3 regions of the Corynebacterium sp. P4-C1 genome follow, and region 3 is predicted to be linked to each of the others. Evidence: riboswitches for the same ligand, from Rfam matches in the RefSeq annotation. Region 3 holds a riboswitch; each other region holds the start of a gene.
What was found. A riboswitch is a leader RNA that binds a small molecule or an ion and turns the genes downstream of it on or off. The one in region 3 is predicted to bind thiamine pyrophosphate.

Region 1 (7,719 bases), 310 kb from region 3:
GCCACTTCGTCTTCGCCAGGCGTTTTCCCGGGGTCCCCAGCGGAGCGTTGGTGGCCAACGCGCAAGTCGACGGCAACCCGGCGACGCGCATTTCGGATGGCGTGCTGTCCGGGGAAAAGCGGTTCTGCACCGGGTCGGACTACGCCGATCTGCTGGCGGTGACCGTCAGCACAGAGCCCGCGGTGGCTGTACTGATTCCATCCGACGCTCCCGGTGTGGAGATTACCGGTGACTGGGAGGCGATGGGTCAGGCTTTCACCGCCAGCTCCACGGTGCGCTTCCACGACGTCGACGTATCGCGGGCACCGCGTTCGCTGCGTAGCGGCGCCCTCGCTTTGCCCCACTACGGCGCCTATGCGCAGGCCCTCCACGCCGGCATCGACCTCGGCCTGTTCGAAGGGGCGGTACGCGCCACCTACCAGCGAGCGGGATTCCCGCGTGACGGCGGGGGAGAGGACTATCTGCTCAGCGCACTAGTCGGCGAGGTGGAGGTCGCGCTGTTCGCGGCGCGGGCGTCGTTAAGCAGCATGCTCCACGCGCTTGACGACGCGGCAGCCGATGCAGACGACGTCGCTGCGACCGTCATTGCGGCAAAGCTTGCGATCCACGAAGCGGCCCTGGGCACGGTTCAGCGGTTGTTCGAGGTGACCGGTACCGCGGGTGCGGCTGGTCCGGACCCCCTCGACAGGTGGTGGCGCGACCTGCGCACGCACACGCTCCACGACAAGCGCCGCACGAAGCTGGCCATTCTCGGCAAGCGCGTCACAGCGGGGGAGCGGATCCCGCAGGACGAAAAGCTCGGCGTATGAGCAACGAAGAAACAGAGAAGAGTGGATACATGCAAATACGAAATAAATGGAGCCTGCGGGCGCTTCAGGTGGCAGTCTTCGCTGGTCTGATCGTGCTGTGGTGGGCTGTGACCCGGTTTACGTCCATCAACCCGGTGATCCTGCCTTCCCCACAGGACGTCGGCCGCCAACTGGTGGACACGAATATCTGTCGCTCGATGGGGGAGGGAAGTGCGCGCCGCGCCTGTGGCGTGCAAGGATACTTTCTCTGGCAGCACCTCTTGGCGACCATGCAGCGTCTCGCGGTCGGCCTGGGGGCGGGCATAATCGTCGGCGTGGCCCTCGGCTGGCTGCTGGCAAGCTACCGCGCAGTTCGTTCGGTGGTTGAGCCGTACATCAGCTTTATGCGCGCACTCCCGCCCCTCGGTTACATCGGTCTGCTCATTGTCTGGTTCGGCATTGGGGACACGTCGAAGGTCATCTTGCTGTTCTTGGCGACCTTTCCTGCCGTCACGGTGGCCACTGTCAGCGGCGTGCTCGGTGTGAGGCAGGACTGGGTGCGGGCCGCTCAATCCCTGGGGGCGAGCCGCTTCGACATCATTCGGCGGGTGAGTATTCCCGGGGCACTGCCCGAAATCTTGAGCGGCGTTCGGTTGGCCAACGGCATGGCGTGGTCCGCCATTATCGCGGCGGAGCTCAACGACGGTGTGCCAGGTATCGGCGGGCTGGCGTTCATCTCCGGAACGCAGCTCAATACCTCCCTAACTATCGCCTGCATCATCGTGATCGGTGTGACCGCGGTGGCGATGGATCAGATTTTCTTGCTAGTCGAGCGCCGTTGGGCTCCATGGCGCGGGAAAGGATAAAAAGACATGGCATTTCCTCAAACAACACGGTGCGGCGCGACGCTCGTCGCTCTAGCCACTGTCCTCTCGTGCGCAGCCTGCGTCGGTAAGCCTGCCAGCGAATACGAGCAACAGGTGGACGCACAGTGCCCTATCGAACCGACACAAGCGTCCGGGGAGATCAAGATCGGGTACCAAGTCATTCTCGGAACCGAGCTCTACACCCGCGACCGCGGGCTGGCCGAGGCGTGCATGCCGAACGCCAACGTGGACTGGATACGGTTTCCCACCGGCCAAGACGTGGTCAAGGCAATGGCCTCGGAGTCCATCGATTTGGGATTCCTCGGCTCGACTCCCACCGCGAAAGCGCTCAGCGCCCCGCTCAACCTTGACGTTGTAGTCACCAGAGTCAATACCGTTATCGGATCGTCCGAGGCCCTGGTGGCAAAGGATCCGAATGTCGCTAGCGCATCCGACCTGCGGGGCGCGCGCATTGCGGTTCCTTTCTCGTCGACCGCACACTATTCCCTCCTCAACGCGCTGCGAACCGCCGGGCTCGACCCCGCCCACGACGTCGAATTAGTCAACCTCTCCCCGGACAGCCTGCCCGCCGCATGGCAGTCGGACAGTATCGACGCCACCTACGTGTGGGACCCGGTGCTCAGTGAGGTTGCGGAATCCGGACACGTGGTGTTGACAAGCACCGACGTCGCTGAGTCCGGAGCTCCGACGTACAACTTTTCACTGGCTTCCCGCCCGTGGGTGGACACGAACCCCGAACTCGTTGCGACATGGTCGAGGCTCCAGGAATGGGTGGCACAGCTCGCGGCTTCAGACCCTGACGAATTCGCTCAAGGCAATGCCAACCAAGCTGAGCTCAGTCTGGAAGAGACTGAGCGGCAGTTGGGAGGCGTATCGATCGTGAGCGGAGAGGAACAAGATGAGCGCATGAGGGGTGCCGCCCAGGTGCTGGTGGACACCTCAGAATTTCTCTCAAGCGAAGGGGAAGTGGACGCTCCCCTTTCACCGGAGGACGCGGCGCGAGCCGTGGTGGATGTGGAAGAGGCAAGGACGGAAAAGGTGCAGTAATGATCAAGATCAAAAACGTGTCACACGTCTACGAGACGCAGCGGGGCGAGAGCGTCCGCGCCCTAGAGGACATTTCGCTAGAGATCCCGGATTCGGAACGTGTGTGCATTGTCGGACCCTCGGGCTGCGGCAAGTCCACACTTCTGCGGTTGATCGCCGGGTTTCTCAACGCCTCCACCGGAGAGATATCTGTTGACAACCAGCGCGTCAACGGGCCGGGCGATCACTGCGGGGTGGTGTTTCAACAACCCAACCTCTTTCCCTGGCTCAGCGTCCGGGACAACATTCACTTTGGGGCGGACATATCCAAAAACCCAGACTACGACGAAGCGGCAGAAGCGCTGACCCGCACGGTCGGCCTTTCAGGAGCGGAAGAACGCTATCCCCATGAGCTATCAGGTGGAATGCAGCAGCGCGCGCAGATTGCGCGGGTGCTGGCAGTGAAGCCCCGGGTGGTGCTTATGGACGAGCCGTTCGGAGCCCTCGACCCTTTCACCCGCGAACAGCTTCAGGCCGATTTGCTCACCATTTGGACTGCCCGCAGGCCGAGCATCATATTCATCACCCACTCTGTCGATGAAGCGCTCCTGCTGGGCCAGCGCGTCGTCGTCATGGGTACGAACCCGGGGAGGATTATTGATGTGCTCGAAACCCCGGATTTTTATGGCGAACGGGATGAACCGTGGGGAGTGGACGACCTTTCCACGGTGCTGGATGACCCGGAATTCCTTGCGCTGCGCCGCAAGGTGAAGAAGGCCATCGGGCCGTACTCCGCCGCAGGCGAGACGCGTGAAGCCTAACCGCTTGCATGACTTTGCATGAACATGAATGACCACATGACCAGGCGATTTGGTTTTAGACCAGTCGCCTGGGTAATGTTCTAACAGTTCCGAGCGGGCCTATAGCTCAGTCGGTTAGAGCGCATCGCTGATAACGATGAGGTCGCAAGTTCGATTCTTGCTAGGCCCACCAGTTCGGAACAAAGGGGCATTAGCTCAATTGGTAGAGCGCCTCCCTTGCAAGGAGGAGGTCAGGAGTTCGATTCTCCTATGCTCCACACCCCGAAGTGCTCCGGCCGGAAAAGGCCGGAGCACTTTTCTTTTGACCACCCATCCAATCCCAGTTTGTGCGCTTGAGGGCGCGTTGCAATTTTCAGGCCGCGGTTACATCTGCGGCCAACGACGGGGGCCCGAGCGGGTGTGCACGAAAGTCCATTTGCCGTGCGGGCGAGCGCATGACCGAAAGGACCACCCGTTCGCCTACTGCCCAGCACATCTGGTGATTCCCGGATCATCGCGGGGGATACTTTGGTGCAGACATCTCTCTCGGCACATAAACGCGCTGGTGAGGGCATGTTTCAGCCCTTAGCATTTCTTCATGGAGCTCAGGGAGCACCGTCCGTACGCAAGACCCCACCCACACCCGAGAAAGGGCACACCATGAAGAAGTTCACCAACGCCGCCGCAGCATCTGTCCTCGCAGGTGCTCTGGTCCTAGCGGCTGCACCGGCCAACGCTGCGACCACCGCCACCGCCGTTCCCGCCGAGACTGCCACCACTGCAACTGCGGCACCGAAGGCCGAGAAGGCTGAGAAGGCCCAGAAAGAGAAGCTGACGTGGGAAGAGAAGCAGAAGCGCGACCGCGCTCAGATCGAGATCACTGACGCACGCCTGGATAACGCAAAGAAGGGTCTCGAAGTCACCGGCGGCATCATCAAAAGCGCAGGCGACATCAAGGACCTGTTCACCCCGTCCTTCCTGAAGGGTGACGGTGCTTCCTCCCTGATCAAGGGCATCGCCAAGATCGTGGGCAAGATCATCCTCTAAACCTGGCTCTCCGTTGACCCGCACATCCCGTCCGCCATCTGTGGTGGGCGGGATTTTCCAGTTCGCATCCCGTGAATCTCCGCGGGTTACCACGGGGTCGGTGGGGCGCTCTAGCTGGGGGTAGTGCCGTCGATGAACACGAAGCGGTGCCCTGTGTCCCGCATCTGCTCGAGGGCGGTGCGTACACCCGCTGCGGTGCCGGAGGCTGGGTGGTTCATGTGGGCGAGGACAATGGCGCCGTCGTGGGCGTCCCTGATGGCCGCGGCAACCTGGTTCGCGGGAGCGGTGGCACCGTAGTCGCCGTTGACTGAAAAACCGGCGATTCTGATGCCGCGTTCGTGAGCGATCTGCACGGCCACATCGTCGTAGTGCGCGGTGCCGGAGCGGAACCAGTCGGACTGGACCCCGTAGGAGCGCAGGAGCGCCCGGTTGTCCTCAATCTCAGCGATCGCCGCTGCCGCATCCTGGGTCCCGGCAATTCCGTAGGCGGATTGGCCGGTCACAGATAAAGGGGCATGCTGGGTGCCGTGGTTCTGGATGAGGAACAGGGGGTCGTCGATAAGCATCTGCGTTGCGTGCGCATTCGCCTCGATCCACCGGGAGTTGAGGAAGAGCGTTGCGGGGACGCCGAATTCGCGGAGCGTATCGACGAGCCCCTGATCCACCTCTGAACCCGCCGGCCCGCCGCACGCGTCGAAAGTCAGGGCGATTGTCGTCGTGCCCGGTGTGGTGGGGACTGTCTCCACGATGCCGGCCATGTGTGTGCCGAAGACCTGCGGGACGCGCTGCGCGTAGACCTCCGGCGGCGGGGGAGTAGCGGTCGAGCTCCCAGTGGTTGCGGTGGCGCTGCGAGGCGGTGTGCCCGGGGTGCTCGTGGGGGCCGGCTCGCTCGACGGGGCGCAACCGCCCAGCGCCGCAGAACCGGCAGCGAGAAGAGCGCCGGTGAGGAACTGAGCACGACTGATCTGGTGGTCCACCCGAGTATCGTCGCCCTCCTCGCACCGCGACGCAACAGATGGTGCCCCCGAATTCTAGTTACCGCCGTACAACTGGGATTTTGGCGGCCGTGTGCCGGGAGCGTAACGTGGCTCCATGGTCCCCAAGGGGCATTAGCTCAGTTGGTAGAGCGTCGCGTTCGCAATGCGAAGGTCAGGGGTTCGATTCCCCTATGCTCCACGCACTTTTTCACGCCCTTTAGTCTTTCTTCAGGGAAGCTTTCATCAAGCTGGGTAGACCCCTGGTATACCTTGAAAGCGTGACACGGGGTGCCCCGGAGCCATACGGGCCGGGGCTGAGATGACACCCGTCGAACCTGATCCAGTTAGCACTGGCGGAGGGATGGTCGCGGCAATCGTGCGCGCCTGTGCCCGTCCGCCCGGAGAAAGGCCGAGGTACATGGGCATCAGCAAGAAAATCGCCGTTTTTCTGGCAGCGCTCGCATCCACGATGATGCTGGCGGCGTGCGGCGGCAGCGCGGGCGAGGATGGGACGACCAAGATCCGCTTCGCGCTGGACTGGACGCCCAACACCAACCACACCGGCCTGTACGTGGCAATGAACAAGGGCTACTTCAAGGAAGCCGGTCTGGACGTCGAGGTTGTGCCGTACAACGACAGCAACCCGATCCTGCTCACTGACTCCGGCAATGCGGAATTCGCTGCCGACACGCAGGACCGCATGACGATGGCCAAGGCTGCGGGCGCGGACGTGCGCTCCGTGCTGGCGATCGAGCAGACCTGGACCACGGAGGTCAGTGTCCTGGCTGACCGCGACGACATCAAAAGCCCGGCTGACCTGGACGGAAAGACGTTCGGCGGCTTCGGCTCACCAGCAGACCATGCGATTTTGAAGGGTGTCATCCGCGGCGCCGGCGGCAAGGGCGAATTCGAGGAAGTCACGCTGGGCACCTCCGCCTACGAGGCGCTTTACTCCAAGGAGGTCGACTTCACCGTGCCCTACGTCGCATGGGAGGGCATCGAGGCCGAAGACCGCGGCGTGAAGCTCAAGAACTTCGCCTACACCGACTACGGCTTCCCGGATTGTTACCAGATGCTCGTCGTGGGCGGCAATAAGTGGATGGAGGAGCACCCGGAGGAGACCAAGAAGTTCGTCCAGGCCATCCAGCGTGGCTTCCAGGACGCAGTGGACAACCCAGACGAGGCCGCGGAGATCCTGCAGAAGGAGAACCCGGACGTCCTCACCGACCTCGAGTTTTTGAAGAAGAGCCAGCGCATGCTTTCCGAGAAATACATGCTCGACGACGAGGGTAAATTCGGCCGCCAGACTGAGAAGCAGTGGGCTGACCTGGGCCAGTTCCTCTTCGACAACGAGCTGCTTGTCGACGAGGCGAATAACCCCTTGAGCGAAGCCCCCGACTGGAATACTTATTTCACTAATGAGTACATCTCCGAATAGTCCCGCCGCCGGGGGTGCCGCTGACCGGACGCGTGGACTGAGCAGCAACCTCTGGGTCCCGGTGATCTTCGTGCTCGCCGGCCTGGCCGTGTGGGAAATCCTCGTGCGCGTCACCGGTGTGCGCCCGCAGGTGCTGCCGGCGCCGTCGCAGGTGGCCCGCTCCGGATGGGCGCAGCGGGAGATCCTGGGCACCCACGCCGCCGCCACGCTTCAAGTCACCCTCATCGGCTTCGCCCTGTCGCTGGTGTGTGCGTGGTTGCTGGCCATCGCGATCGATTTCTCCCCGATGCTCAAGCGCGGCCTCACACCGCTGCTCGTGGCGTCCCAGACTATTCCGGTGGTGGCGATCGCCCCGTTGATGATCATCTGGTTCGGTTTCGGCCTGCTGCCCAAAACACTGGTGGTGGCGCTGGTGACGTTCTTCCCCATCTCCATCGGCCTGATCGAGGGGTTCGCTCGCACGGACCGCGAAGCTTCGAACCTGCTGCGCAGCATGGGGGCCTCCCGCTGGCGCGAGTTCTGGATGGTCCGGCTGCCGTCCGCCATGCCCGAGTTCTTCACCGCCCTGCGCATCGGCATCACCTACGCGGTCACCGGTGCGATCTTCGCCGAGTACGTCGGCGCGAAGAAGGGGCTGGGCATCTACATGTCGGTGCAGAAGAACGCTTTCCGCACCGACCTTGTGCTCGCCGCGGTGGTGGTCACCGCGGTGATCAGCGTTCTGCTCTACCTGTCCACATACCTCATCGAGCGCGC
Region 2 (7,719 bases), 320 kb from region 3:
CGAGCTTCGCCGCTTCCGCTTCACAACCGAAGACCTTGCCTAGCACCTGGGCCTGGCGCACCATCTCCCAGTCCAGCGGAATGCCGTCGCGCGGGGTGATGTCGACGACGGGGACGTCCGTACCCTCCTTGGCTGCGGCGGCGCTGTCCGCGTCGCCGGCGATAATCAAATCAGCTTTGCCGTCAGTCCCCTCCTGCACATCAACACCGAGGGCTTTTAGGAGTTCCCGGGATCGAGCGTCGTGAGCGAAGACTTTCTCCGGTGCCTTCGGCACCGTCTTCGCCCCGTCGTTGTCCTCAATCTCGACGGTTTCCTCCTGCGCGGGCGTGTCGGCCACGGTCTGCGTGGTGTCTGTGCCGGCGCCACTCGCCGGCGCAGCATCATCGTCAGGGGCGCAGGCCGTAAGGCTCGGGAGCAGCGCTGCCGCCAGCAGCAACGCGGTGCGGGACGTGTGCTTGGCAGCCCGCCTGCCAGTTTGACTCTTCATACGGGTGTGAATCCTAGTCGGATTCGCAGATGCAGAAACGACGAAACCGCCGGCCAAAATCTGACCAGCGGTTTCACCGTTTGTGGAGATGCCGGGAATTGAACCCGGGTCCTTCGCCACTGCACCAGGGCTTCTCCGTGCGCAGTCCGCACAGAATCTCTACTCGGCCCTCCGGATCAGGCGAACATGTCCGGATGACGGGCCCAGCCGGTGAAAGATGTCCCCTCCGCGCCTCACCGGCACGGCGAGAGGGCAAGCTCCCTAGTCGATGCCAGGATCCGGGTCGGGAGCGAGCCCGGCCTGACAGACACGCGGTCGCTACTTAGGCAGCGAGGGCGTAGTCACGCTGAGAGTTCTTCTCTGCGTTTATCAGGTGCTGCGACGCTTGAATCGGTGGTCTCCAGCCTGCACCGGCACGCTTCCCCTGGTTTAGTCAGCGAAGTCGAAACCACATCATCCCCTTCGCTTCCTGCGGCGGGAACATGCGTTGCAACCGCAGGAGAATTAACTCTAGCGCTGATCAACAACGCCCGTCAAGCAGGTGCGACGCGCAGGAATTCAACGACCGTATCAGGATCCACATCCACGGCGAGACGGACGGCCCGCGCGACGTTGACCGGATCCATCTTCGGGCGGTCGCCGTGCTTCGGGTCGGCGAGCATGTCAGTGTCGGTGCGTCCCGGGTGGATCGACGTGACCCTGACCTGTCCTTTCTCTTCCAGGCGCAGGGCATCAGTGAATCCGCGCAACGCGAATTTGGAGGCACAGTACGCGGTGTTCTCCTCAACACCGTGGAAGCCGGCGCCGGAGTTGATGGTGATGACGAGCCCACGGGAGCGTCGTAAAGCAGGCAGAAGCTCGCGCGTGAGCGTGACTGGCGCGAGCACGTTCACGTCCATGGTCTCACGCCACTGTTCGGCGTCGAGCTCGCCGAACGGCGCCTTGTGCAGCACACCCGCGGCGTGGACGACGACGTCGACATTCTCGATCTTGCGCGCGGCTTCGGCGATCGCGCGCTCGTCGCGCAGATCGACCTCGAACGGCTCAGCGCTGGGCAGCTTATCGACGACTGCGCTCGCGTCCTTCGACGCCCCCACCAGGATGTGATGGTCTTTGCCCAGCTCCTCGGCAATAGCGCGGCCGATACCGCGGGAAGCACCGGTGATGAGTGCGGTTTTCATGCTTTGATCCCCTTGAATTTGCGGCCGAGTTCGCGGGCGATTTCGCGGTCCTCGGTGCGTTTCTTGATGTCCTGGCGGCGATCATAGTCCTGCTTACCCTGGGCGAGACCAAGTTCGACCTTGACCAGGCCATCTTTGAGGTAGAGCTTCAGCGGGACGAGAGTCCGGTTGCCGTCGCGGACTTTGCCTTCGAGGGTGTCGATCTCACGGCGGTGCAGCAGGAGCTTGCGGGTACGCCGCGGCGAGTGGTTCGTCCACGACCCCATCGAGTATTCGGGGATGTGGAGGTTGCGGAGCCAAACCTCGCCGTCGTCGATAGTGGCGTACGCCTCGACGAGCGATGCCTTTCCGTCACGCAGAGACTTGATTTCGGTTCCCTGCAGAACGACGCCGGCCTCGTATGTGTCCAGGATGGTGTAGTCGTGGCGAGCCTTGCGGTTGGACGCGATGACACCCGGCCCTTCCTTCTTCTTTTTCTTCGCCATGACTTGACCTCCTATTTCCGCACGTAAGAGCGCAACGCTACCTGAGCGACCAGGCCTGAAGCAAGAAGCGCGACGAGGCCGACGAGCGGCATGACGGTCCACACGGCGCCGTCGGAAAGCTTCGCTATGAGCAAGTTCTCGTACACACCCGCCAGCATCGGGTCGACGATCTGCGACTTTATCGCCCACACACCGAGGGTGGAGATCACTGCGCCGATGAACACGGAGACCAGCGCCTCGAGGATGAACGGCGCCTGTGTGAACCAGCGGGTCGCGCCCACCATGCGCATAATGCCGATTTCCTCGCGGCGGCTGTACGCGGCGAGCTGCACCATGTTGGCGATGAGGAACGCCGCGGCTAGCGCCTGCGCCGCGGCGATAATGAATGTCGCGTTGCGGAAAGAGTCGAGCGAATCCGCCACTCCGCGCACATCGCTGGCTTGGTCGGCGACATAGGACACCTGCGGCATGTCGCGCACCGCGTCGATGGGCTCGGTATTCGTCGGGTCCTCAAGTCGGACGTGCAGCGCCGCCGGCATCGAGTCCTTTGATGTCTCCTGCACCAGCGCAGGATCAGATTCCTGGAACAGCTCCACGAAACGCTCGTAGGACTGTTCGCGGTTGCGGAAAGTCACGGATTCCACACGGTCGTCCGCCTGCAGCTTGTCGCGCACTTCTGCGCAGCTTTCCGACGAACAGTCCTTGTCCTCCGCCGACACCTTCTCATCCAGCTCCACCATCACTTCGACGCGGTCCAGGTACAGGTCCTTTGTCTCACTGGTGACTTTGGACATGAGAATGCCCGCACCCACCAGCGCCAGGGACAACGCCGTGGTGATGATCAGCGCGATCGTCATGGTGAGGTTGCGGCCGAGACCGCGGAAACCCTCGCGGAAGATGAAATTCCAGTTCATGTTCTAAGCCCCCATTGTTCCGTAGACGCCGTGGCTCTCGTCGCGGACGACTTTGCCCAGCTGCAGTTCGATCACGCGTTGGCGCATGTCGTTGACGGCGCGCGCGTTGTGCGTGGACATGATCACGGTCGTGCCCATGCGGTTGATGCGGGCAAGCAGCGCCATGATGTCGTCGGCGGTGGAGGGGTCGAGGTTGCCGGTGGGCTCGTCGGCAAGCAGAAGGTGTGGACGGTCCACGAACGCGCGCGCGATGGCCACGCGCTGCTGCTCGCCGCCGGACAGCTCGTTCGGCATGCGGTTGGCTTTCGCGTCCAAACCGACGATCTCCAGGGCCTCCGGCACGAGCTTCTGGATTTTCGCTTTCGGCTTGCCGATCACCTCGAGCGCGAACGCGACGTTGTCGTACACGTTCAGTTTGGGCAGCAGCCGGAAGTCCTGGAAGACGTAGCCGATGGACTGGCGGAGCTTGTTCACCTCCTTGCCTTTCAGCGCATTGACGTGGAAGTCACCGAAGTGGATGTCCCCGCTGGTCACGTTCTCCTCGCGGATGAGCAGCTCCAAAAACGACGACTTGCCCGAGCCCGACGGGCCGATCAGGAAGACGAACTCGCCGTTCTCAATCGTCAGCGAGACATCGTCGAGAGCCGGCCGCGTCGACGTCGGATAGACCTTTGTCACATTCGAGAAAGTGATCACACGCGCCACTCTAGTGACAGACGTTGGCCGTATGGAAATCCCAACCGCGGAAACCGCAGGTGATTCAGGTGGCGTTCAGGATTTTAGGATTCTTCGCCCTGCTGCTCCGCCATCCGCCAGCGGATGCCTGACTCGAGGAAACCGTCGATATCTCCGTCGAGCACCTTCTGCGGGTCGCCCACTTCATAGTTGGTGCGCAGGTCCTTGACCATTTGGTACGGGTGCAGAACGTAGGAGCGCATCTGGTTGCCCCAGCTGGCGTTGCCGCCGGCGCCGAGGGCGTCCAGCTCCGCCTTTTCTTCTTGGCGTTTCTTCTCCAGCAGCTTGGACTGCAGAACGTTCATGGCCGAAGCCTTGTTCTGGATCTGGGATTTCTCGTTCTGGCACGTGACCACGATGCCGGTGGGCACGTGGGTGATACGCACCGCCGAGTCGGTGGTGTTCACGGACTGGCCGCCGGGTCCGGAGGACCGGTAGACATCGACGCGGATGTCGGAGTCTGGGATGTCGATGTGGTCGGTCTGCTCCACCACAGGCAGGACCTCAACCTCGGCGAAGGAGGTCTGGCGGCGGCCCTGGTTGTCGAAGGGCGAGATACGCACGAGGCGGTGCGCGCCCTGCTCCACGGAGAGCTGGCCGTACATGTACTCCCCGTGGACGACGAAGGTGGCCGACTTGATGCCGGCTTCCTCGGCGTAGGAAATATCGTAGACATCGACCTTGTGGCCGTTTTTCTCGGCCCAGCGGGTGTACATGCGCATGAGCATCTCCGCCCAATCCGCCGCATCGACACCGCCGGCACCGGAACGGATATTCACCACAGCCTCGCGCTCGTCGTACTCCCCCGACAGCATCGTCGTCACCTCCAGCGAGGAGATCTGGGTTTCGAGTTCGGCCAACTCATCGTCGGCAAGCGATGCGTCGCCCTCCTCTTCCGCGAGTTCGTACATGACCGGCAGGTCGTCGAGACGCTGGCGCAGCCCAGTGACTTTGCGCAGCTTCGCCTGCACGTTGGACAGCTCGGTTGTCACCTGCTGCGCGTGGTCGGGGTCGTCCCACAAACTGGGGTCGGCGGCTTGCTGCTCCAGCTCGCGGGCGCGCGAATCCATCTCGTCTAAGTCCATGACCGACTCGATGGTGGTCAGGGTGGACTCGAGGGACTGGATCCGGTTGCTGGTCTCTGGCTGCATAGGTGCGAAGTCTAGTGGAGATCTCCAAAACACCTTCATACCGCCGCCCGAGCACCTACACTGTGGGACGCACCCACACGGGCGCCCGCGGCAGCGGGCTGAGATCGCACTGATATTGAGCCGTGCGAGCACCGTCCGAACCTGTCTGGCTAGCACCAGCGAAGGAAGTAAGGAGCAGCTCATGGCTGATATTTACGCTGAAGAAATCCACCCGAAGCACTCGTACGCCCCGATTGTCCAGGACGGGCTCGAAGTTCCAGAAACTGCGATTGAGCTGGATGACTCCCCGACTGGCCCGAACGAGCCGTTCCGCATCTACCGCACGCGCGGCCCGTGGGCCGAGCCGGAGGAAGGCTTGCCTGCTCTGCGAAGCGAATGGATCGCCGAGCGCGACGACATCGAGGAATACGAGGGCCGCGCCCGCAACCTCGAGGACGACGGCACACGCGCAATGAAACGCGGGGAGGCCAGCGAGGAGTGGCGCGGCGCGACCCGCCCGACGCTACGCGCGAAGAGCGGCAAGCGCGTCACCCAGATGGCGTATGCCCGCAACGGCGTGATCACCCCCGAGATGAAATTCGTGGCGCTGCGCGAGCACTGCGACCCGGAGAAGGTCCGTGAAGAGGTCGCCGCCGGCCGCGCGATCATCCCGAACAACATCAACCACCCGGAATCCGAGCCGATGATCATCGGCAACGCGTTCTTGACCAAGATTAACGCCAACATCGGTAATTCCGCCGTCACCTCGTCCATCCGCGAGGAGGTGGACAAGCTGCGCTGGGCCACCCGCTGGGGCGCGGACACCGTCATGGACCTGTCCACCGGCAACGACATCCACACCACCCGCGAGTGGATCCTGCGCAACTCGCCTGTCCCCATCGGCACCGTGCCGATCTACCAGGCGCTGGAGAAGGTGGGCGGTGTCGCCGAAGACCTGACGTGGGAGATCTTCCGCGACACCGTCATTGAACAGGCCGAGCAGGGCGTGGACTACATGACGGTGCACGCGGGGGTGCGGCTGCCGTACGTCCCGCTGACGTCGAAACGCGTCACCGGCATCGTCTCCCGCGGCGGCTCGATCATGGCCGGCTGGTGCCTAGCCCACCACAAAGAGTCGTTCCTCTACGAGAATTTCGACGAGCTGTGCGAGATCTTCGCCCAGTACGACATCGCATTCTCGCTTGGCGACGGCCTCCGCCCCGGCTCCGTCGCCGACGCCAACGACGCCGCCCAGTTCGCGGAGCTGAAAACCATCGGCGAGCTGTGCAAGCGCGCCTGGGACCACGATGTCCAGGTGATGATCGAGGGACCCGGCCACGTCCCACTGAACATGATCCAGGTCAACAACGAGAAAGAAGAGGAATGGTGCGGCGGCGCCCCGTTCTACACTCTCGGCCCCCTGGTCACCGATATCGCACCGGGCTACGACCACATCACGTCCGCCATCGGCGCGGCGAATATCGCCATGGGCGGCACCGCGATGCTCTGCTACGTCACCCCGAAGGAGCACCTCGGCCTGCCGAACAAGGACGATGTGAAGACGGGCGTGATCACCTACAAGGTCGCCGCCCACGCCGCCGATGTGGCGAAGGGCCACCCGGGCGCACGCGACTGGGACGACGCGATGAGCAAGGCGCGTTTCGAATTCCGCTGGCACGACCAGTTCGCCCTTTCCCTCGACCCAGAGACCGCCCAGGCGTACCACGACGAGACGCTGCCGGCGGAGCCCGCGAAGACCGCCCACTTCTGCTCCATGTGCGGACCCAAGTTCTGCTCGATGCGCATCAGCCAGGACATCCGCGATGAATTCGGCGGCGCGATCGACGAAGCCTTGGACGACAAGAACAAGAAGCTCATCGCGGACCTAGGCATTCCGAGTTTCGCCGGCGGCACGGATTACCGCCGCGGCGAACGCGAGATGGCCAAGGAATTCCACAAGCTCGGCTCGAATGTCTACGTTCAGGAATAATGGCGGCTGTGTCTACCGCAGCTTTCATTGATTCCCACCGAGAAGATACTGATTCCGAGCTCGCCCGCGCCCTCGTCGAAACTGCCGGGGGTCTGGCGCTAAGCATGCGCGACGAGGGCCTCGACACAGGCCAGAAGACGTCTGTGTCCGATGTGGTCACCAACGCCGACATGGCCGCCGAGGAATTCGTCGCCGGCGTGCTGGAGGCGCTCCGCCCCGAGGACGGCATCGTGGGCGAAGAGGGAGCGGCGAAGGTGTCGCAAAGCGGGCGCACGTGGGTGATCGACCCGGTGGACGGCACCTATAACTTCGCCTCGGGCTCCGACTACTTCTGCTCCGCGCTCGCGCTCGTCGATGGCGATGCCAGCAACCCTGCCCGCATTCTCACCAGCGCGATTCACCGCCCTGCGCTGGCCACGACGTGGATCGCCGACAACGGCACAGCGACACGGAACGGCCGCGAGCTTGAACAGCTTGCCGACGCTCCGCTGCCCCACCTCGCACTCGCCACCTACCTCCACCCCACCTCGATGACGAACGAAGCCATCCGCGGGGCGTGGCTGAGCGTCGCGAACCACGCCGCCACTGTGCGCATGTTCGGCGCCGGTTCCATCGACCTGGCCACCGTCGCCTCCGGCGGCATCGGCGGCTGGCTGCAGCACTCCGTGGCGGACTGGGACTGGCTGCCCGGAAAAGCGCTGGTGGAAGCTGCAGGCGGGAAGGCCGTCAAGGCCGACGCCGGCGGAGTCACCTGGTGTGTAGCGGGAAACCGCCAGCTCGTCGACGATGTGCTGGCT
Region 3 (7,719 bases):
CCGCGGTGGAACGAATCGCCGTGCACGGTGGCCTTGGATGCGCGGTTGGTGAATATGATGCCCTGCTCCGCGGCGAAAGCATCCATGGCGTCCTGGGCTTTATCGCGGTCGTCCATGAGCGCGAGCGCGTACTCCCCTTTCCCGGCGGCGACAGACCCCTCGGCGGCCTGGAGCCGGTCCGCGACCACGCTGATGAACCCGCCCATGTAGGACCGGCGCGCCACCACCGTGGCCACCCCGAGCACACGGTTGCCGCTGACCTGCTGCGCTCCAGCAGCCATCTGCGGGTTCAGGACGGCGTAGAGCATCTCCGCGCGCTCCACGTGCCGGCGCAGACCGAATGCCGTGACGGCCGAGACCTTCCGGGAGCGCCGCGCACTTTCCATGTACGCCACGCAGTGCAAGGCGGAGCAAACGTTCAACAGAAGCGACGCTTGCATGTCCGTGTAAGCCCCGCTGAGCGCGAATGTGCGCATAATCACCTCGTCCGCATCGGAGTGGTTGCGCAGGTCCCTCTCCTCGAACCCGTAGGCCGCCATGAGGTCGAAGGCCTTCTGGTAAAAAACCTCCCCCTCGGCGGTCCCCGCCCGGTCCGCAGCCTGATTGAGCAGCTTTTGCACGCGTTCCTTGATCTTGTCGATGTTCGTCGTACCCATGTTTCCCCCTTGGTTTTGTGTCTGGAAGGTACACCGCTGGTTCTACCGCGCACGGTCACCCCCACCTGCCGGATTCGAACAGGCACCTGTGGATAACTCCGTCGCGGGCACGACCTGAATTTCGGGGCTAGTCTCGGTACCAAGGCTGCGACAAAGCTGAAGCAGCGAACACGAGCGAAGGAGCATCAATGATCCATCCGAACGCATCGCGCAAGGTCGACGTCGACGCAGAAAACCCCACTCCCGGTAACAAGGTCGTGCTGATCGGCGCCGGTGATGTCGGAATGGCCTACGCATCCGCCATTGTCAACCAGGGTCTGTGCGACCACCTGGCCATCATCGATCTGAATGAGGAAAAGGTCTGGGGCGAAGTCCAAGACCTGAACCACGCTGTGCCGTGGTCGGGCCACAACACCCGCGTCACCCAGGGCACCTACGAGGACTGCCGTGACGCTGCTGTCGTCGTCAATTGCGCTGGTGTCGCACAGCGCGACGGTGAGACCCGCCTCGAGCTGGTCGGCCGCAACGTGAAGATCTTCAAGTCCATCGTCGACGAGGTCATGGACCACGGCTTCAACGGCATCTTTGTCGTCGCCACCAACCCAGTCGATGTCCTCGCGTACGCGACCTGGAAGTTCTCCGGTCTGCCGTCCAACCGCGTCATTGGCTCCGGCACCGTGCTGGACACCGCCCGCTACCGCTACGCGCTCGGCGAGTACTTCGACGTCTCCGCCACCAACGTCCACGCCTACGTCATCGGCGAGCATGGCGACACCGAGCTGGCTGTAACTTCCTCCGCTTCCGCCGCGGGCATCCCGCTGAAGGACCGCCTGGAGAAGCTGGCGGAGACCGACGCGGACACCTCCAGCAAGATGGAGGAGATCTTTGTCAAGACCCGCGACGCGGCCTACGACATCATCCGCGCCAAGGGCTCCACCAGCTACGGCATCGGCGGTGGCCTGGCCCGCATTACCCGCGCTGTGCTGAAGAACGAGGGAGCTGTCCTGCCTGTCAGCGCGCTGCTCGAGGGCCAGTACGGTGAAGAGAACATCTACATCGGCACCCCGGCCGTGATCAACCGCAACGGCATCCAGGAGGTCGTCGAGCTCTCCCTCGACGAGCACGAGTCCGAGCAATTCGCACACTCCTCCAAGGTCCTGCGCGACGTCATGAACCAGGCGGAGCTCACGGACTAGGAGCTTCCTGACGGACGCGTTCACACCCCCTGACCTCGCCCACGAGAGGGCGCGCGACAGGGGGTGTTCTTCGTCAAGCGTCTGCTTTCACACCGACAAGCTGAAGGAGAAAAGACATGATTTCCTACTTGACCGACATGGACGGTGTACTCCACCGGGAAGGTTCCGTGATCCCAGGCGCCGAGGAATTCATCACCGCTTTGCGGGAGGAGGAGATCCCGTTCATGGTGCTCACGAACAACTCGATGCAGACACCACGGGACCTCTCGGCGAAACTCGTGCGCATGGGCCTGCACATCGAACCCGAACGGATTTGGACATCCGCCACCGCGACCGCGCGCTTCCTCGCGCAACAGGCGGGTTCCTCATCAAGCGCATACGTCATCGGGGAAGCAGGCTTGACGACGGCTCTCCACGAGCAAGGCTGGATCCTCACCGACGCCGACCCCGATTTCGTGGTGCTGGGCGAAACCCGCACCTACTCCTTCGAAGCCATCTCGACGGCGGCAAACCTGATCATGAACGGTGCCCGGTTCATCGGCACCAACCCGGACGTGACCGGGCCCGGCCCGAACGGAGTCATCCCGGCGACCGGCGCAGTCGCCGCGATGATCACCGAAATGACCGGGAAACACCCCTATTACGTCGGCAAACCCAACCCGGTGATGATGCGCACCGCCCTGAACAATATCGGCGCCCACTCCGAGAACACCATCATGATCGGCGACCGCATGGACACCGACGTCAAAGCCGGCCTCGAAGCCGGCATGCGCACCATCCTCGCGGGCCTTTAAAGGCCTGGAATCGGAAGCCGCCATTATTGTTGGGCTCGACCACCTTGCACTGTCCGGCACCTTCGATTGGAACAAGAAACTTCTATACATAGCCGTTACCTGTGCACGGCAATCTTTATCGCTCATAGCCAAGAAAGACTCAACCATGGCTAAGAGACTCGAAAATGCGATCGGCAAAATCAATCTACCAAGTTAGACTGCCCCAATGGCCTTAGACCGGCCCACACACCACTCGGCAGCAGTAAAAAGCAGAGTGACCCAGATTTTCGATCCTCCGCACCAAGGACAACTACCGCAACTTGTAATGCACAGCCTTGAATCCCAGGGGAACCCCCAGCCCCTGTCGTAAGATACCATTGGACTAGAAGTGATCCTTGAAGGAAAGGGGATAATAGAATGGGCTTCGATTGGGAAAGCATTCTTGATGCTAGTGGCGACGGACTTCAAGATGCTTATGAAGATGCCATAGCTTACGCCGATAAATATAGCCACGAAGAAGCGGCGGACTATCATGAAAACGGCGAGGACGAAAACGAAGATTTCTAGCGGAGCGCCGTGCACGAAAAATCGAAACGCTGCTAGAAGACCTGCTATGGGAACGCTATGAAGTAGGATGTCTTCGGCCGACAGTAGACGAAGCTTTACCACAGGACTGAGTTCGCCCGTGGCAAAGAAGGGGGAACACAAAATTGAATTCGCGGAGCGTTTCAGCCCCAAACGACTACACGGCCTGATCCCGATGCAGTATCGGAATCAGGCCATTGAGGTCTTCTGGGCCCACCCATCACCGACTGCTATCTAAACGGTAGGCATCTTATTGAGGCGTGGGGCGGGTGGGGTTATTCGTCGATAAGCGAGATGCTTATGCGCGCTGCATCTTGCCGTCCTTGTCCTTGAACGGGAAGCCGAAGTGGCGCAACAGCGCACGGCCTTCCTCGTCGTTGACTGCGGAGGTGACAACGGTGATGTCCATACCGCGCGGACGGTCGATCTTGTCCACGTCGATCTCGTAGAACATCGTCTGCTCGGACAGGCCGAACGTGTAGTTGCCGTTGCCGTCGAACTGGGTGTCCGACAGGCCGCGGAAGTCGCGGATACGCGGGAGAGCGACTGTCAGCAGACGATCCAGGAACTCCCACATACGGTCGCCGCGCAGGGTGACCTTCGCGCCGATCGGCATACCTTCACGGAGCTTGAAGTTAGCGATGGACTTCTTCGCGCGACGCAGCTGCGGCTTCTGGCCGGTGATCGCGGTGAGGTCCTCGAGCGCGCCGTTGATCATCTTGGAATCGCGGGCAGCGTCACCGACACCCATGTTGACCACAATCTTGGTCAGACCCGGGATCTGCATGACGTTGTCGTAGCCGAACTCCTCGGAGAGCTTGCCGCGGATCTCGTCCTTGTAACGCGTCTTCAGACGCGGCGTGTAGTTGGTGGTGCTCTCGGTCATTAGATGTCCTTCCCGTTCGACTTGGCAACGCGGACTTTCTTGCCGTTCTCATCGAAGCGGTAGCCCACACGGGTCGGGCTGCCCTCGGAGTCGACGACCATCACGTTGGACACGTGGATCGGGGCCTCCTGGGTAACGATGCCGCCGGACTCGGCGCCGCGCTCGTTGTAGGAGTTTGCGACGTGCTTCTTCACACGGTTGACGCCCTCGACGAGGACGCGGTCGCGCTTCGGGTAAGCCTCGATGACGCGGCCCTGCGCGCCCTTATCCTTACCAGCGACGACCTGGACCATATCGCCCTTCTTGATCTTCAACTAGATCACCTCCGGTGCGAGAGACACGATCTTCATGAACTTCTTGTCGCGCAGCTCGCGGGCGACCGGGCCGAAGATGCGGGTGCCGCGGGGCTCGGTGTCGTTCTTGATCAGAACAGCTGCGTTCTCGTCGAAAGCGATGTAGGAGCCGTCCGGACGACGGGTCTCCTTCTTGGCGCGCACGATGACGGCGCGGACAACCTCGCCCTCCTTGACGTTGCCGCCGGGGGCGGCTTCCTTCACGGTGGCGACAATCGTGTCGCCGATGCCGGCGAAGCGTCGGACAGAACCGCCGAGCACCTGGATGCACAGAATTTCGCGTGCACCGGTGTTGTCGGCGACCTTCAGACGCGATTCTTTCTGAATCACTTTGGTCTCCTGACCTGGATCAATGTGCGCCAGATTTCCGTCCTGCACGCACGTGGTCAATGTCTTATCAGTGCCTATCCGCTTATCGACGAACAGTGCCCCGGCACCCACAGTGCCGCCACCGTCGAAGGGTCTCGCAGCCTCAACTCGGAAACGCGCGTCAGCTGCGACCAGCGCTAGACAACTGTGGTATTAAACCACGCCGCCTGCACGAACCCCAAATCTCCGGCCCCTGCTCGGCTTCCGCTTCACCGGAGCCATCCCCGCAGCCCCCGGCCGGTGCGTTTCACGTAGCATGTCGGGGCAAGACACGGGGTGCCACGCACCCATCGCCGCCGCCTGCCGCCGCAGCTCACCGGAGCAGCGGAACTGCAGTTCACGGCGGCCGGGCGCAACGCTGAGATCACACCCGTCGAACCTGAACGAACCAATATTCGCGGAGGAATTGTCTGATGACTTCTTTGTCTGGCGCGGCGAGCGCCATCCCGAACATCCCGAACGTGCTGTCCATCGCCGGCACGGACCCGACCGGAGGGGCCGGCATCCAGGCGGACCTAAAGTCCATCTCGGCGGCCGGCGGTTACGCGATGTGCGTGGTCACGGCGCTGGTCTCGCAGAACACCCACGGTGTCCGCGACATTCACGTCCCGCCGCAGGACTTCCTGGTCTCGCAGCTCAACGCCGTTTTCGACGACGTCCAGGTGGATGCGGTGAAGATCGGCATGCTCGGCGACGTCGACACCACGCAGACGGTCTCCGACTTTTTGGCGGCGCACCCCGTGCCGATCGTTGTGGTGGACCCGGTGATGGTCGCCACCAGCGGGGACCGCCTGCTCACCGAGGACGCGGAAGATGCGATGAGGCAGTTCGTGAAGGACCACGCGAGCGTCGTCACGCCGAATATCCCGGAACTGGCTGTGCTCGCCGGCACGACTCCCGCGGAGACCTTCGACGAAGCCCTCGAGCAGGGCCGCGCCTACGCGAAGGCGGCTGACGTGAACGTCGTGGTCAAGGGCGGACATCTCAAGGAGGGGTACGCGTCGAACGCACTAGTCACGCCCGACGGCGACGTCGAGATCGCGCACGTGCCCCGCGTGGACACGAAGAACACGCACGGCACGGGCTGCTCCTTGTCGTCCGCGCTCGCCGCGCGCTTGGCCATTGACTCGGACAGCGCGCTCGCGTGGACGTCCAGCTGGCTGCATGAAGCAATCGCGCACGCCGACGAGCTCAACGTCGGAACGGGACACGGGCCCGTCGACCACTTTCACCGTTCGCGGCGCCTCGCGGCGGCAGCGTCGACAACGCCGTGGAAGCTTAGCGACGACTGGACCGCCGCCGCCTTCCCTGCCGCCGCCGTCGAACCCAAGATTCCCGCCGCCGGCCCCTTCACGCGCGAGCTCTGGGACGCCGCGGCGCGCAAGGTGTGGCCGGAGACCCTGGAGCTGCCGTTCATCCGTGCGCTCCGCGACGGCACCCTGCCGGAGGAGCAGTTCGGCTTCTACCTCGTGCAGGACGCCTACTACCTGCGCGAGTACTCCCGCGCCCTGGCAACCGTGAGCGCCAAGGCGCCCGATGCGGAGGACCAGGTGTGGTGGTCGCAGTCCGCAACCGTCGCGATCGAAGCCGAATCGGACCTGCACCGTTCCTGGATCTCCCAGCACACCGTCGAAGCAGACACTCCCCCCTCGCCGACCACCCTCGGCTACGTGAATATGCTCACATCTAAAGCTGTTTTGGGGGACTATGTTGTCGGCGCCGCGGCAGTTTTGCCGTGCTTCTGGCTCTACGCGGAAGTCGGTTTGCACCTCGCGGAGAGCAACAGTTCGGAGCACCCCTACAACGCGTGGCTGTCCATGTACGGAGGCGACGATTTCACAGATGCCGTGCGTATGGCGCTGCAATCGGTAGAAAAGGCACTCTCGGGCGCGAGCGAGAAGCAGCGCGCGGACGCCCTCGAGGCGTTCATGTACGCCTGCTATTACGAACGCGAATTCTTCGATCAGGCCTCCCGAAGCTAGCGTCCGGAGCCCCTTCCGGGGCCGGAATCACGGTTCGCCACCTTTCGCGGAATGCTTTAGTTTGGAGGCGTGAGTTTCAGTGAAAAGGCCCCCGTATCAATCCAGAACAAGCTAGACCTGTTCGGACGCGAACCCGGTCGCTTCGCGCTGCGCGCCATCATGGCTGGCGTGCTCCTCGGCATCATGACTGCCTTCGCCGCAGCGACCGCCACCCTGACCGAGTCCTACGCCCCCGGCTGGGGCAAGTACCCCTTCGCCATGATCTTCGCGGTGACCCTCTACATGATGGTCGTCATGCAAGCGGAGCTCGCCACCGGCAACATGATGTTCATGACCTACGGCGTCGTCCACAGGCTGACTAAGATCCCGCGTGGGCTCATGGTCATCTTGTTCGTGACGTTCTTCAACCTCATCGGCGCCGCGATCATCTCGTTCCTCATCTCCCTGACCACCACCGGTCAACACGCCGAGACAACCCTCCCCTTCTTGGCCAACCTGTGGGAAGCCAAGCTGGCCAAACCGAGCTTCACCCTGTTCATCGAGGCCATCCTGGCCAACATGGTCGTCAACTGTGGCTTCATCCTGACCGCCCAGGCCGGTAAGGACCACAGCGCCAAGATCTGGGCAGTGGCCATCATCATTCCGGCGTTCGCGGCCATGGGCTACGAGCACTCGATCGCGAACTTCGTGCTGACCACCCTCGCCGGCTTCATGTTCGACCCGGCCTCCATCGACGGCTTCACCATCGGCAACGTCCTGCGCAACTGGACGATCGTCTGGCTGGGCAACCTCGTCGGCGGCGGTCTGATCATGGGCGGCATCTACGGTTGGCTCAACCGCACCCGCACCAACTACCGCGACTAAACCTCCACGTCCACCCTTTGCACGGCGCCGAAGGTCGGCGCCATTGTCCTTTTCA

Region 1: another riboswitch for thiamine pyrophosphate. It lies ahead of QYR03_RS08025 (ABC transporter substrate-binding protein); the one in region 3 lies ahead of QYR03_RS06515 (bifunctional hydroxymethylpyrimidine kinase/phosphomethylpyrimidine kinase).
Region 2: another riboswitch for thiamine pyrophosphate. It lies ahead of thiC (phosphomethylpyrimidine synthase ThiC); the one in region 3 lies ahead of QYR03_RS06515 (bifunctional hydroxymethylpyrimidine kinase/phosphomethylpyrimidine kinase).

Annotation. Positions count from the first base shown of each region.
Region 1 covers NZ_CP129966.1:1,691,556-1,699,274, reverse strand. The annotation lists gene QYR03_RS08070 (acyl-CoA dehydrogenase family protein) at 1-809, shown strand, start outside; gene QYR03_RS08065 (ABC transporter permease) at 806-1,654, shown strand; gene QYR03_RS08060 (ABC transporter substrate-binding protein) at 1,661-2,722, shown strand; gene QYR03_RS08055 (ABC transporter ATP-binding protein) at 2,722-3,522, shown strand; tRNA gene QYR03_RS08050 (tRNA-Ile) at 3,618-3,694, shown strand; tRNA gene QYR03_RS08045 (tRNA-Ala) at 3,707-3,779, shown strand; gene QYR03_RS08040 (hypothetical protein) at 4,162-4,548, shown strand; gene QYR03_RS08035 (polysaccharide deacetylase family protein) at 4,659-5,525, opposite strand; tRNA gene QYR03_RS08030 (tRNA-Ala) at 5,652-5,724, shown strand; TPP riboswitch at 5,800-5,905, shown strand; gene QYR03_RS08025 (ABC transporter substrate-binding protein) at 5,944-6,963, shown strand; gene QYR03_RS08020 (ABC transporter permease) at 6,944-7,719, shown strand, end outside.
Region 2 covers NZ_CP129966.1:1,060,006-1,067,724, forward strand. The annotation lists gene QYR03_RS05045 (hypothetical protein) at 1-487, opposite strand, end outside; RNA gene ssrA (transfer-messenger RNA) at 568-948, opposite strand; gene QYR03_RS05055 (SDR family oxidoreductase) at 1,021-1,668, opposite strand; gene smpB (SsrA-binding protein SmpB) at 1,665-2,153, opposite strand; gene ftsX (permease-like cell division protein FtsX) at 2,165-3,067, opposite strand; gene ftsE (cell division ATP-binding protein FtsE) at 3,071-3,763, opposite strand; gene prfB (peptide chain release factor 2) at 3,847-4,953, opposite strand; TPP riboswitch at 5,021-5,137, shown strand; gene thiC (phosphomethylpyrimidine synthase ThiC) at 5,135-6,922, shown strand; gene QYR03_RS05085 (inositol monophosphatase family protein) at 6,922-7,719, shown strand, end outside.
Region 3 covers NZ_CP129966.1:1,380,378-1,388,096, forward strand. The annotation lists gene QYR03_RS06480 (DUF2786 domain-containing protein) at 1-656, opposite strand, end outside; gene QYR03_RS06485 (L-lactate dehydrogenase) at 845-1,852, shown strand; gene QYR03_RS06490 (HAD-IIA family hydrolase) at 1,969-2,646, shown strand; gene QYR03_RS06495 (hypothetical protein) at 3,043-3,192, shown strand; gene rplE (50S ribosomal protein L5) at 3,509-4,096, opposite strand; gene rplX (50S ribosomal protein L24) at 4,096-4,410, opposite strand; gene rplN (50S ribosomal protein L14) at 4,411-4,779, opposite strand; TPP riboswitch at 5,081-5,242, shown strand; gene QYR03_RS06515 (bifunctional hydroxymethylpyrimidine kinase/phosphomethylpyrimidine kinase) at 5,232-6,800, shown strand; gene QYR03_RS06520 (formate/nitrite transporter family protein) at 6,870-7,664, shown strand.